One region of the Bradyrhizobium sp. MI1.11 genome, then DNA from elsewhere that is predicted to be linked to it. Evidence: predicted binding sites of a transcription regulator. Region 1 holds the regulator's gene; each other region holds the start of a gene.
What was found. The regulator LexA, encoded in region 1, represses DNA repair genes until DNA is damaged. The targets are predictions, from matches to a motif close to TGTTCNNNNTGTGTTCNG.
Positions count from the first base shown of each region.

Region 1 (3,230 bases):
CCATCTCGCCGGCCACGGCCGGCGATGGCAATTCAATCCTGACCTCCGACCTCGTAGCCGGAGGGCGGCTGTTTCAGCCGATCGGCAGGTGCGTGACGGTCGGCTGCCTGTCGGCGATGATCTGCGCCTTGTGCTCGCGCTCGATGACCGACTGGGTCACAGGCAGTTGCAGCACGGTCGCGCGCTGGCCTTCGACGAGCTGCGTCACCAGCACAAATTTGCCGTCGGGGAATTCGATCGCGTCATGATGGCGGTCGGGAACGTGCGGATCGATCTTGCCGAACTTGCCCACGCGGGAATTGATGGTCCGCGTCCAGATCCAGCGATTGTCGTAGCGGACGTCGTCTGCGAAGGCGAGCTCCGTTCCCGGCAGCAGGCAGACGGCAACAGACGGATCGGCTGCGGAGGCGAAGCCGCGCGTCGAGGTGCCGCGGAAATTTGTCGTGACGATCGTCTCGCCGACTTCGGCGGGGCGCGACGCGACGGCATGCAGGCTGTAGTCACACATCGGGTGCTCCTCATGCTGGGATAGCAACCCACGTCTCTTATCGAGGCGCAGGCCTCTATCAGAGTTGAAGCACGAAAGCTCTGCTCGGTTGTGGGCAAATCTGCGGCTGGTTTCCGCAAGCCGCGATCACATTATCTTTCCCGAATTCAATAGGAACAAAGAGAGTTGCGATGCATTCGGGAGGCGCATGCGCGAATATTGCCGGCTGGTGCAACGACCTCGATCGCTGCTCGCTGTTTCCTCGCACACTCGAGCCGCGAAGCGGTGCTGTTTCGGTGCTGCTTCTTGGGCGTCGCGAGTAGCCAGCGCCGGAGGAGGGGCCGGATAGTCTGTGCAGAACCAGAAAGACTATCCAGCCGGAGCGGACGATGATCCGCTCCAATCTCTGACCGGCGATGCCGATCGGAAGCGCGCGAGGCGCCAACTTCTCCAGGTATCAAGTACGTCCGGTATCAGTACTTCCGGTAAAGCCCGATCAGCTTGCCCTGAATCTTCACCCGATTGGGCGGCAGGATGCGGACCTCATAGGCAGCGTTGGCGGGCTCGAGCGCGATCGAGGCGCCGCGACGGCGGAAGCGCTTCAGCGTCGCTTCCTCGTCGTCGATCAGCGCCACCACGATGTCGCCGGTATCGGCGCTCTCGTTGCGCTGAATCAGCGCCATGTCGCCGTCAAGGATGCCGGCATCAACCATGGAATCACCGCGCACTTCCAGCGCGTAATGTTCGCCCGAGCCGAGCATGTCGGGCGGTACGCTGATGGTGTGGCTGCGTGTCTGCAACGCCTCGATCGGCGTGCCGGCCGCGATGCGGCCCATCACCGGTACCGCCACGGGGCGTTCGCCCTCGTCCGCGGGCAGGCTGGAGCCCGCACGCACCTTGCCGAGATTGCCCTCGATGACGCTGGGGGTGAAGCCGCGGCGGCTGCCGGCGGCTGCCTGGAGCTCCGGCAGCTTGATGACTTCAATCGCACGGGCGCGGTTGGGCAGGCGTCGGATGAAGCCACGCTCCTCGAGCGCCGTGATCAGGCGATGGATGCCCGACTTCGAGCGCAGATCGAGCGCATCCTTCATCTCGTCGAAGGAGGGCGGCACGCCGCTTTCCTTCAGACGTTCACTGATGAACCGCAGAAGCTCGTATTGTTTGCGCGTTAACATCTCGACCAAAGTCCCCCGGTTGATGTCGTCCGATTCCGAGACGCAGAATTCGGCAATAAGCCGCTACATGCTCGAAACAAATCATGAACGGACACTATATGTTCGATACATGTTCCGCAACTGCTTAATTTACCGTGAACAGAGCAAACTTCGCGGAACGCGCGTTGCGGGGTGCTCAGACGGGGAGCCGCAACACTTCGCAAGCCGTGCCGGCTTCGGCCTTCGGCGCGAATGGTGCGCGCACGAGAAGTACCTGTGCTGCAGCGAGATTCGCAAGCAGCGAAGAGTCCTGATGATTGACGGGAAGAACGACGCGTGTGCCGTCGTCACGCTCCTCCAGATGCGCGCGCAGATAGTCCTCGCGCTGGTCGTTGGCGCCGACGCCGCGGCCGAGCACGGCGCGTTCGCGGCGATGGTGAATCACTGAACGGCCCGACAGGGCGCGAATCAGCGGCACCATGAACAGGAAAGCGCACACGTAGGACGACACGGGATTGCCCGGCAGGCCGATCACACCCATTGCGCCGAGTCGCCCGTGCATCATCGGCTTGCCTGGCCGCATCGCGATCTTCCAGAACGCCATCGCGATGCCTTCGTCCCGCAGTGCCTGCTGGACCAGATCGTGGTCGCCGACCGATGCGCCGCCGGTCGTGATCAGGATGTCGGCGCCGCTCTCGCGGGCGCGGCGGATGCCGGCGGTGGTCGCCTCCAGCGTGTCGGCGGCAATACCGAGGTCGATCGTCTCGGCGCCTTCGCTGCGGGCGAGCGCGTGCAGGGCGTAGCCGTTGGAATAGACGATCTGGCCGTGGCCTGGCGTGGTGCCTGGCATCACCAGCTCGTCGCCGGTGGCGAGAATCGCGACCTTTGGACGCCTGAAAACGACAAGGTGCGGATGATTCATCCCGGCAGCGAGCGCGAGGTCGCGCTCGGTGACACGGCTTCCCTTGCGCAGGAGCACGTCACCCTCGCGGAAATCGACGCCGGCGGGGCGGATGTGCCGACCGGCGATCGCGGCTTCCTTGATCATGATCCGCTTGCCGGCGGCGACCGTGTCCTCCTGGATCACGACGGCGTCCGCGCCACCGGGAACGACGCCGCCGGTGAAGATCCGTACGGCCTCGCCGGCGCCGATCGTCCCGGCGAACGGTCGGCCCGCCGCGACTTCGCCGACCACGGTGAGCTCCGAATCGATCGTCGCGGCATCGGCCGCGCGCACCGCGTAGCCGTCCATCGCCGACATCGCCTGCGGCGGCTGCGTGCGCCGCGCCGCGAGGTCACGCGCGAGCACGCGATGATGGGCCTCGTCGAGGGAAATCATTTCTTCCGGCAGCGGCTCTGCACCCGCCAGCACCGCGGCAAGCGCGTCGGAAACCGGCATCAAGGCCACGGCGAAAACTCCTGCTCGGCACGTTCGGGCGAATGTTCCGCACGTCTTCTAGCCGAGCGCGGGCGCAGAGGCAAAAACCGCTGAGCGGGCACAGTCATCCCGCCGCTTCACATTGTTCCGGAAGGCAGGATCAAGCGCGTCGCGGCATGATGCGAAGAACCTGACAAATCGGCAGGAGAGC
Region 1 is NZ_JBVVPM010000002.1:296,564-299,793, forward strand. Features, by position in the region: gene AC0L30_RS03305 (hypothetical protein) at 74-508, opposite strand; gene lexA (transcriptional repressor LexA) at 961-1,662, opposite strand; gene AC0L30_RS03315 (molybdopterin molybdotransferase MoeA) at 1,838-3,049, opposite strand.

Region 2 (3,230 bases), on a different contig from region 1:
GCCCGGCGTCGACCATGTCGGATCCGGCGCGCCGGCCAATGTCGACATGCTGAGCGCGCTGGTCGACTGGGTCGAAAAGGCCAAGGCGCCCGGCAACCTCGAAGTCGCCGAGCAGAAGGTCGAGGCGCCGTCGTTTGCGACGCTTCGCGCGCTGCCGCTGTGCCGCTGGCCGGCCTGGCCGCACTACAAGAGCGGCCCGCTGACGGAGGCGTCGAGCTTCATGTGCGCTCCGTAGCAGGCGCACCACGTCGGAGGAAGCGTCACCCGGTGGCCATTGCCTGCGCGCCGCCGAGCAGCTGCGCGTTAAGCCGGCCGCCGGAGAACAGCATGTCGTCGAGGGCTTCGTCGATATCGGCGGAGACCACGGTGTTGCCGCCGTCCCGCGCAATGCTTCCTTGCGCCAGCCGCCGCATCAGCTCCTTGATGAAGGCGCAACTCGTGCCGTCGCTACGCCGGGCAGCCTCTGCGATGACCGCCTCGTCGAGCGGCAGTCCCTTGCCGTAGAGCCGGACCAGCTTGCCGCGGCCGGTCTCGTTGGGTAGCGGCACTTCGATGGCTTGGTCGATGCGGCCGGGGCGACCCGCGAGAGCACCTTCGAGGTCCTCCGGCCGGTTGGTGGTCAGGACGAACAGGATGTCGGCATCTTCCTTCAGCCCGTCCATCTCGTTGAGCAGCTTGTTCAGCATGGATTCCTCACACGGCCCCATGTCATCGCGGTCACGGGCGATGAGATCGACATCTTCGATCACCACCATCGACGGCTGGAGCAGCCGTGCCAGGCTCATATAGGCGCCGAGCAGACCGATCTGTTCGGCCGTGATGATCAGCGTCGTATGCCCGGGCAAATGCGTTGCGAGATAGCGGATCGTGTGGGTCTTGCCGGTGCCCGGCGGGCCGTACAGCAAGATGCCTTTGCGGGTCGATTGGCCCAACCGGCGCAATTGGTCTCGGGTGTTGACGAAGGTCAGAACGTTGCGATCGAGCAGCCGCAGGGTCTGCTCCGGCAGGATCACCTCGTCGCGCGACACCTGCGGCAAGCGATGCACCGTGATGCCGCGCGAGCGACCGCGATAGTCGGAGTCCGCATCGAGCGACAGGATCTTGCCGCGATAGGTCCGCGCAGCCTGTACGGCTTCTTCCAATTCACTGAAGCATTGCTGGACCAGAGCCGCGCCTGCGGAACCTGAAGACACCAGGATCTCGATCCGAATTCCGGGCTCGCGACTGTATTCGCGGTGTGCGCAGAGCAAAACCGCATAGCGGAGATGATCCTGCTCACACAGCCATAGTCCGTTATCCAGACACTTGACCGGGCTCTTCTCGCCTACGTCGACGTCGGAATATTGCAGCGGGGCGATCGCGATCGCATAGCGGCCCTACTTGAGCAGCCGTGGAATCGACAGCGTTTCGTAGCGCTGCTCCTCGTTCAATCCCACCAGCCGGATGGCCTTGCCGAAGAGCCGGTCGACTGCGGCCTGGAGATCGACGCGCATGTGGCCGGGAAATTGGCGGATCGTGGTCACGAGTTTGCTGCGCGCGGTGCTGGCAAGGTGCCAATCGAGAACGTCGCAAGCAAAGTCGAAATCTTCCTCTTGTTCGTTCGAGGGCTCATCCGCCGCACGCATGCAGTCGCTGCACAGCCAGACCGTGCGGTCGCCGATACGCACGTCCATCTGTCCCTCAGGCTTCCCGCAGAGTTCGCAAGGAGTTTTGACCGCCTCAAGCGTGACCTGCAGTCGATGGCCGGCCAAGCCGATGGATTGTTGCGCAGATTTGAAAAGGGCTTCGGCAACCGATTGAGGGTAAGGTCCGCAAACCGCCTTTTCCTTCTGCTCGATCTGGGTGATCAGCGCGGTCGCTTCACGGTCTGATTTGCCGAAGACCTGCCGAAGCAGATCCATCACGAATTGGTCCGGCGTATCATCGTCATTATGAATTACGAGCTGGGTCGGCTGGTTCTCGCCACGCATACTGTTCATCACGAAAGGTCTCCGGGACAATCTATGATTGAATAGAACGAATAGGGAACACAAAAAGAAGCGACCGTCAAGCGGGGCGGCGGCGACTAATTGCGATTGGTGGCTGAGGTCCTGGTGCGCCGGTGCGGCCCTGTTCCTCGACGACTGCCGCGGCACATCGACCTAGCCGCCGCTCTTTGACAATCTGAACCGCTTCGACTATCTATTTCGCATGCGAAATAAAGAAGCCGGCGCGGGGCATCATCGGCTGATCTACCTGTTGAGCGTTGCGCAGCGGCGCTTGCAGCGCTGGATGGCGACGCAGCCTTCGAGCGAGGTCACGCCGGCGCAGGCAGGACTCCTGTTCATCCTCGGCAAGCGGGACGGCGTGCTGATGGGCGAGGCGGGCACGGCGCTCGATCTGGGGCCGGCCGGCATCTCCGGCCTCGTCGATCGCACGGCGGCTGCAAGATTGATCGAGCGACGGGCCGATCGCGAGGACGGGCGCGCCTGGCGTATCTGGCTGACGCCGAAGGGCCGTGCAGCGCTCGCACAGGCAAAGGCCAACGCGGCACAGGTCAACGCTGCCTTGACGGACGGATTCACCAGTGCGGAGATCGATACCATCGCGCGCTGGCTGACCAGCATTCAGGACAAGTTTCCAAGAGAACTTCCAACAGAGCCTTTGAGAGATCCAGAGGAATAGAGGAGAGACCCATGACCGAGCACGTCCGGATCCAGAACGACGGCGGAATTCTCACGCTCACGCTGGCGCGACCCGACAAGAAGAACGCGCTGACGGATGCGATGTACGGCAAGCTCGCCGATGCCATCGAATCCGCCGAGTCCGATGCGTTGGCCCGCGTGATCCTGATCCGCGGCGAGGGCGACATGTTCACTGCCGGCAACGACGTCGGCGAATTCGCGGCGGTCGCGGCGGGCAAGTCGGAAGGAAGCCGCAACGTCGTGCGCTTCATCCAGTCGCTGGCGCGCTGCACCCGGCCCTTGGTCGCCGCGGTGCAGGGCCGCGCCGTCGGCGTCGGCACCACGATGCTGCTGCATTGCGACCTCGTCGTGCTTGCCGACAACGCGCAATTGTCGACGCCGTTCGTCAGCCTTGCGCTGGTGCCGGAAGCCGCCTCCAGCCTGCTGATGCCGGCGCGCATCGGCTATGCGCGGGCTTACGAGATGTTCGCGCTGGGCGAGGCCGTGCCGGCCAAATCCGCGCTGGAATGGGGGCTCGCCAACCGCGTGGTGCCGCTCGACAAGCTC
Region 2 is NZ_JBVVPM010000020.1:60,501-63,730, reverse strand. Features, by position in the region: gene AC0L30_RS20735 (tannase/feruloyl esterase family alpha/beta hydrolase) at 1-235, shown strand, start outside; gene AC0L30_RS20730 (AAA family ATPase) at 261-1,193, opposite strand; gene AC0L30_RS20725 (ATP-dependent Clp protease adaptor ClpS) at 1,377-1,979, opposite strand; gene AC0L30_RS20720 (MarR family winged helix-turn-helix transcriptional regulator) at 2,191-2,664, shown strand; gene AC0L30_RS20715 (enoyl-CoA hydratase) at 2,676-3,230, shown strand, end outside.
Region 2: the regulator LexA is predicted to act here: its motif matches at 2,013-2,030, upstream of AC0L30_RS20725 (ATP-dependent Clp protease adaptor ClpS).

Region 3 (3,230 bases), on a different contig from region 1:
CGGCACGGTCGGTGGCCAGATCGGCTATCGCTGGCAGTCCACCAATTGGGTGTTCGGCCTCGAAGGCCAAGGCAACTGGGCCGACTTCCGGGGCGACAACGTGAGCACACTTTTCCCCGGCACCGCCCTGGTCACGGGTGATCGCAACCGTTCCCGCATCGACTCTTTCGGGCTCATCACCGGTCAGATCGGTTACGCCTGGAACAACGTGCTGCTTTACGTGAAGGGCGGCGCCGCCGTCGTCGGCGACAAATACGACATCTACGCTGCGGCGGGCACGCCCGGCGCGGGCGCGCTGCTGGCCTCGGCGCGGGAGACTCGCTGGGGTGGCACGGTCGGGGCCGGTCTGGAGTTCGGCTTCGCTCCCAACTGGTCGCTGGGCTTTGAATACGACCACATCTTCCTTGGCGATCGCACGATCGGCTTCACAACGCCCGCGGGTGCGGTTTTCGGCAGCGACCGGATTCGCCAGGACGTCGACATGGGCCTCGTCCGCTTGAACTATCGCTGGGGCGGTCCGGTCATCGCAAAGTACTGATCGCGCTGGAATAGAGCACTTCGAAGGCCGGCCTCGTGCCGGCCTTTTGCTGTGCGGTTCTGCGATATCAATAGGTCAATAGCCGTTCCGTTTTCCGATCGCTGTTGCTTTTCAGTGACACAACTTGCGGCTTCACCGGTGTATGGACGATATCAGTTGGACCACGGCGTCCGATGCTCTTCCGGGACAGGGAGGGACAACAGAAACTGGGACTGGGATTACTGAAGATGAAAAAGATTTGGTTGGCTTCGGCCTGTTTGTTCGCACTCGCTGCCCCGGCTTCGGCCGCTGATCTGGCGGCGCGCCCCTACACCAAGGCTCCGGTGGCCATGGCTTCGGTCTACAACTGGACCGGCTTCTACCTCGGTATCGTCGGTGGCGGCGCCTGGGAAAATTCCTCGACCGACCCGAAGATGAAGGGCGGCTTCGTCGGCGGTACTGCCGGCTACAACTGGCAGACCGGCAACGTCGTGTTCGGTGTCGAGGCCGATGGCGCCTGGGCGGACGTCAGCGCGTCGGTCACCGGCCCCGTTGCCGTCCCCGGCTTCGGCCTCGTCAGCACCACCCTCAGCTCGAAGACCGATGCGATGGGCACCGTGCGCGGCCGCATCGGCTACGCCGTCAACAACGTCCTGTTCTACGGCACCGGTGGTTACGCCTGGATCGACAACAAGCTCAGCATCAGCGCGCTCGGCGTGACCGCTTCCGACAGCAAGTGGCACTCCGGCTGGACCGTCGGTGCGGGCGTCGAAGCGTTCTTCGCTCCGCAGTGGTCGGTCAAGGGCGAGTACCTCTTTCGCAGCCTCGGCGGCGAGACCTACTTCTCGGGCGCCCTGCCCACCGGCACGCTCGAGTTTCACACCGTGCAGGTCGGCGTGAACTATCACTTCGGGGGCCCGATCGTCGCGAAGTACTGATCTTCGCTATCGACGCCATCGTGTTACGAAAGGCCGGCCTCGCGCCGGCCTTTTTGTTTGAACGGGACCGGTCACGCGCAGTTCCGCAAGCCGTGCTCCTGCCAGATGCCGCCAGCGCGCCAACAATCCGTTGACGATTCGCAAACGCCACTGGAAATCCGTCCCTGTTCTTCCTACGTTCGCTTACTTACCCATCGGCGCCGATCCCGGTTCCGGGCGATGCGCGCCTTTCAAGTTGGCGCGATCGCGCGCTTTTGGATTCCCTGAGGACCACCAGGATGGATGAAGTGATCAAGGCGAAGCGCCAACAACAGAACGCGGGAGCACACCTGCGCGCGATTACGATCCGTGGCGCGCGCGAGCACAACCTCAAGAACGTCGACGTCGAAATTCCCCGCGACAAGCTCGTCGTGTTCACGGGGCTGTCAGGCTCCGGCAAATCCTCCCTCGCGTTCGACACCATCTATGCCGAGGGCCAGCGCCGCTACGTCGAATCGCTATCGGCCTATGCCCGCCAGTTCCTGGAGATGATGCAGAAGCCCGACGTCGACCAGATCGACGGCCTGTCGCCGGCGATCTCGATCGAGCAGAAGACGACATCGAAAAACCCGCGCTCCACCGTCGGCACGGTGACCGAAATCTACGACTACATGCGCCTGCTGTGGGCGCGCGTCGGCGTACCCTATTCGCCCGCCACCGGCCTGCCGATCGAGAGCCAGACCGTCTCGCAGATGGTCGACCGCGTGCTGGCGCTGCCGGAGGGCTCCCGGCTCTATCTGCTCGCGCCGGTCGTGCGCGGCCGCAAGGGCGAGTACCGCAAAGAGCTCGCCGAATGGCTCAAGAAGGGCTTTCAGCGCGTCAAGATCGACGGCGCCTTCCACGAGCTCGCGGAAGCCCCTGTGCTCGACAAGAAATTCCCGCACGACATCGACGTCGTCGTCGACCGCATCGTGGTGCGCCCCGACATCGGCCAGCGCCTCGCCGAAAGTTTCGAGACCGCGCTGAAGCTCGCCGAGGGTCTTGCCGTCATCGAATTCGCGGACGCGCCGGCTGCAACAGCACCCGCGGAAGAGAAAAAGAAGACGGCTAAGATCCACGACAAGAGCGGACCCGAGCGCATGCTGTTCTCGGAAAAGTTCGCCTGCCCTGTCTCCGGCTTCACCATCCCCGAGATCGAGCCCCGGCTGTTCTCGTTCAACAATCCCTATGGCGCCTGCCCCGCCTGCGGCGGCCTCGGCGTCGAGCAGCATGTCGACGAGGACCTCGTCATCCCCGACAAGGAGCTAGCCATCGGCAAGGGCGCGATCGCGCCCTGGGCCAAGTCCTCGTCGCCCTATTACATTCAGACGTTGACGGCGCTCGGCAAGCATTACAAGTTCACGCTGACCACCAAATGGAAGGATCTGCCCAAGAAGACGCAGAACGCGATCCTGCATGGCTCCGGAGAGGACGAGATCAAGTTCTCCTACGAGGACGGCGTCCGTTCCTATGACACCAAGAAGCCGTTCGAGGGCGTCATCACCAACATCAACCGCCGCTATCGCGAGACCGAGAGCGAGTGGGCGCGCGAGGAGCTGGCGAAGTACTTCCACGACGTGCCCTGCGAGGCGTGCCACGGCTTTCGGCTCAAGCCCGAGGCGCTCTGCGTCAAGATCGGCGGCAAGCATATCGGCGACATCTCCGAGATGTCAGTGAAGGGCGCCGGCGCATGGTTCGAGACCGTGCCGGAGGCGCTGAACACCCAGCAGAACGAGATCGCCGGCCGCATCCTCAAG
Region 3 is NZ_JBVVPM010000014.1:107,386-110,615, forward strand. Features, by position in the region: gene AC0L30_RS16690 (outer membrane protein) at 1-538, shown strand, start outside; gene AC0L30_RS16695 (outer membrane protein) at 766-1,455, shown strand; gene uvrA (excinuclease ABC subunit UvrA) at 1,734-3,230, shown strand, end outside.
Region 3: the regulator LexA is predicted to act here: its motif matches at 1,621-1,638, upstream of uvrA (excinuclease ABC subunit UvrA).

Region 4 (3,230 bases), on a different contig from region 1:
GCGGGATGCGGTCGGGATCGAGAATCACCGCCGCCGCCACCACAGGACCCGCCAGCGGCCCGCGGCCGGCCTCATCGCAGCCCGCCACCGGCCAGACGCCGCGCTTCATCAGCGCGCGCTCGCGGCGGAAGCTTGGGGCGACGATGATGGCGCTCTTTGTGCCGGCCAGCGCCTTGGCGATTTTTTTGGGCGCAGCTTTCTTGTTTTCAGGCGCAGCCTTCTTGGGCGCACCTTTGGCCGGCTTCTTGGCGGACTGATCCCGAATCATGGCGGGGATCGTGCGCAAGCGGCACGGCCTGCGCAACCGGGAACCTCGGACAATTCCCGCTATTCAAGATTCAAGTCAGCCGCCCTATTCCGCCAGATGCACCCGCCGGTCCTCGCCGACGTCGATGCCGGGTGCGACCACGACTTCCCATGGATGGCCATCAGGATCGGCGAAATAGCCGGAATAGCCGCCGTAATCGGTCTCATGCGCGGCCTTCAGCAGCGCGGCTCCCTTGCCGATGGCGAAAGCCAGCACCGCATCCACCTCCTCACGCGCGCGGCAGTTCCAAGCGAGCGTCATGCCGCGGAACGTCGATGGCCTCGGATGATCCGGCAATCTGGCGTCGACCGCGAGCTGGTCCCAGGGAAACAGCGCGAGCACCGGACCGCCGGTGTCATAGAACGCAACGGCCTCACCGGTCACCTTGAGCCGGCGCGAAAACCCGAGCGCGTCGTAAAAGGCAATGCTGGCGCGGATGTCATTCACGCCCAGCGTGATGACGGTGAGCCGCGGGATTGGAGCTGGCAGTTCCTGGCTCATACGACGCCTCTCCCACTTCGTCCCTCAGAACAGGCTGAGCTGATCGCCGTTCCGCTTCGGCTTGGCAAAATGATCCGTCGTCAGCTTGGAGCGCCGCTTGTTCAGCCCGAGCCTGTCGCAGGCGATCTCGAAGCGGCGGCCGATGGTCCAGGCCATCGGACCGGTGCCCTTCATGCGCTCGCCCCATTTCGCGTCGTAGTCGCGGCCGCCGCGCATGTCGCGGATCAGCGTGAAGACGTGGCGATAGCGGTCCGGATAGTTCGCCATCAGCCATTCCCGAAAGAGATCGCGCACCTCGAGCGGCAACCGCAGCAACACGTAGGAGGCTTCCTTGACGCCGGCATGAGCGGCGGCGTCCAGGATGCGCTCGATCTCGGAATCGTTCAGCGCGGGGATGACGGGGGCGACCATGACGGTGGTCGGAATGCCGGCCTCGGAAAGCTGCTTCAGCGCCTCCAGCCGCTTCGGCGGCGTGGACGCCCGCGGCTCCATGGTGCGCGCCAATTTCGGATCGAGCGAGGTCACGGAGATCCCGACCTTGGCGAGGTTGCGCTTGGCCATGCGCGCGAGAATGTCGATGTCGCGGGTCACCAGCGCCGACTTGGTGACGATACCGACGGGATGGCCGGCGCGCTCCAGCACCTCCAGAATGCCGCGCATGATTTTGCGCTCGCGTTCGATCGGCTGATAGGGATCGGTGTTGGTGCCGATCGCGATCATCCGCGGCTCGTAGCCCGGCGCTGCAAGCTCCTTCTCGAGCAGCGCCGGCGCCTCGGGCTTCACGAACAGCTTCGACTCGAAGTCGAGCCCCGGCGACAGGCCGAGATAGGCATGGGTCGGCCGCGCGAAGCAATAAACGCAGCCGTGCTCGCAGCCGCGGTAGGGATTGATCGAACGATCGAAGCCGATGTCGGGAGAATCGTTGCGGGTAATCACCTTGCGCGAGGTGTCGATCCCGACCGTGGTCTTGAACGGAGGCAGTTCTTCAAGGCTTTGCCAGCCATCGTCGAATGCGACGCGCGCCTCGGCCTCGAACCGGCCGCTGGCGTTGGACTGCGCGCCCCGGCCTCGCCTGCGCTGGCGGTCGATGGCGACCGCCAGCTCAGGGAAGTCAGAAGGCGCAACCGCCGGCTCGGAGGGCGCCGTGACCGGCGGGTGCTTGAGAGCATGAGAGGATGCTGGACTCATGAAGCCAAGATAGCACGCCAAAGGAACAAATCAAGAACACAAACGAAAAACGTGAAAACAACCCCATGCACAGTAGAGCTGCCCAAACTTCGCGCGCCCGCTTTTGACCTCACGCAACAGTGGCGTCACGGCGATCCCGTTTGATGCTGCCGAAGGATCGATCTCGCCGGAACTCGGTTGGTGACGATCCCGGGTGAAGGTCGGCAGGAACATGACAAATCAACAACAATTGGCCGCAGCGAGCAGCGACCTCGATCTGCTCGACCGCTACTGGCGCGCCGCGAACTATCTCTCCGTCGGGCAGATCTACCTGCTCGACAATCCGCTGCTGCGCGAGCCGTTACGGCCCGAGCACATCAAGCCGCGTTTGCTCGGCCATTGGGGCACGACGCCCGGGTTGAACTTCATTTACGCCCATCTCAACCGCGTCATCCGCGCGCTGGACCTGAGCGTGATCTATGTCTGCGGTCCCGGCCACGGCGGCCCCGGCATGGTCGCCAACACCTATCTCGAAGGCAGCTACAGCGAGATCTATCCCGATATCGCGCGCGATGCCGACGGATTGCGCAAGCTGTTCAGACAGTTCTCCTTCCCCGGCGGCATCCCGAGTCACGCGGCGCCGGAAACGCCCGGTTCGATCCACGAAGGCGGCGAGCTCGGCTACGCGCTGGTGCATGCCTATGGCGCGGCCTTCGACAATCCCGACCTGATCGTCGCCTGTGTCGTCGGCGACGGCGAGGCCGAGACCGGCCCGCTCGCCGCGTCCTGGCACTCCAACAAGTTCCTCAATCCTGCCCATGACGGTGCGGTGCTGCCGATCCTGCATCTCAACGGTTACAAGATTGCCAATCCGACCGTGCTCGGGCGGATGCGCGACGACGAGATCCGCAATCTGTTCCGCGGGCTCGGCCACGAGCCGCTGTTCGTCGAGGGCGACGATCCCAAGCCGATGCATCAGGCCATGGCGGACGCGCTGGATGTCGCGTTCGCCAGCATCCGGTCGATCCAGCAGCACGCCCGCGACGGCCGCAAGAGCATCGAACGCCCGCGCTGGCCGATGATCGTGCTGCGCAGCCCGAAGGGCTGGACCGGCCCCAAGGAAGTCGACGGCAAGAAGGTCGAAGGTTTTTGGCGGGCGCATCAGGTGCCGGTCGCGAACTGCCGCGAGAATCCGGCGCATCTGAAGATTCTCGAAGACTGGATGCGCAGCTACGAGCCGGAAAAGCTGTTCGAC
Region 4 is NZ_JBVVPM010000036.1:54,807-58,036, forward strand. Features, by position in the region: gene AC0L30_RS29160 (ribonuclease HII) at 1-268, opposite strand, end outside; gene AC0L30_RS29165 (VOC family protein) at 353-808, opposite strand; gene AC0L30_RS29170 (PA0069 family radical SAM protein) at 833-1,996, opposite strand; gene AC0L30_RS29175 (phosphoketolase family protein) at 2,208-3,230, shown strand, end outside.
Region 4: the regulator LexA is predicted to act here: its motif matches at 2,018-2,035, upstream of AC0L30_RS29170 (PA0069 family radical SAM protein).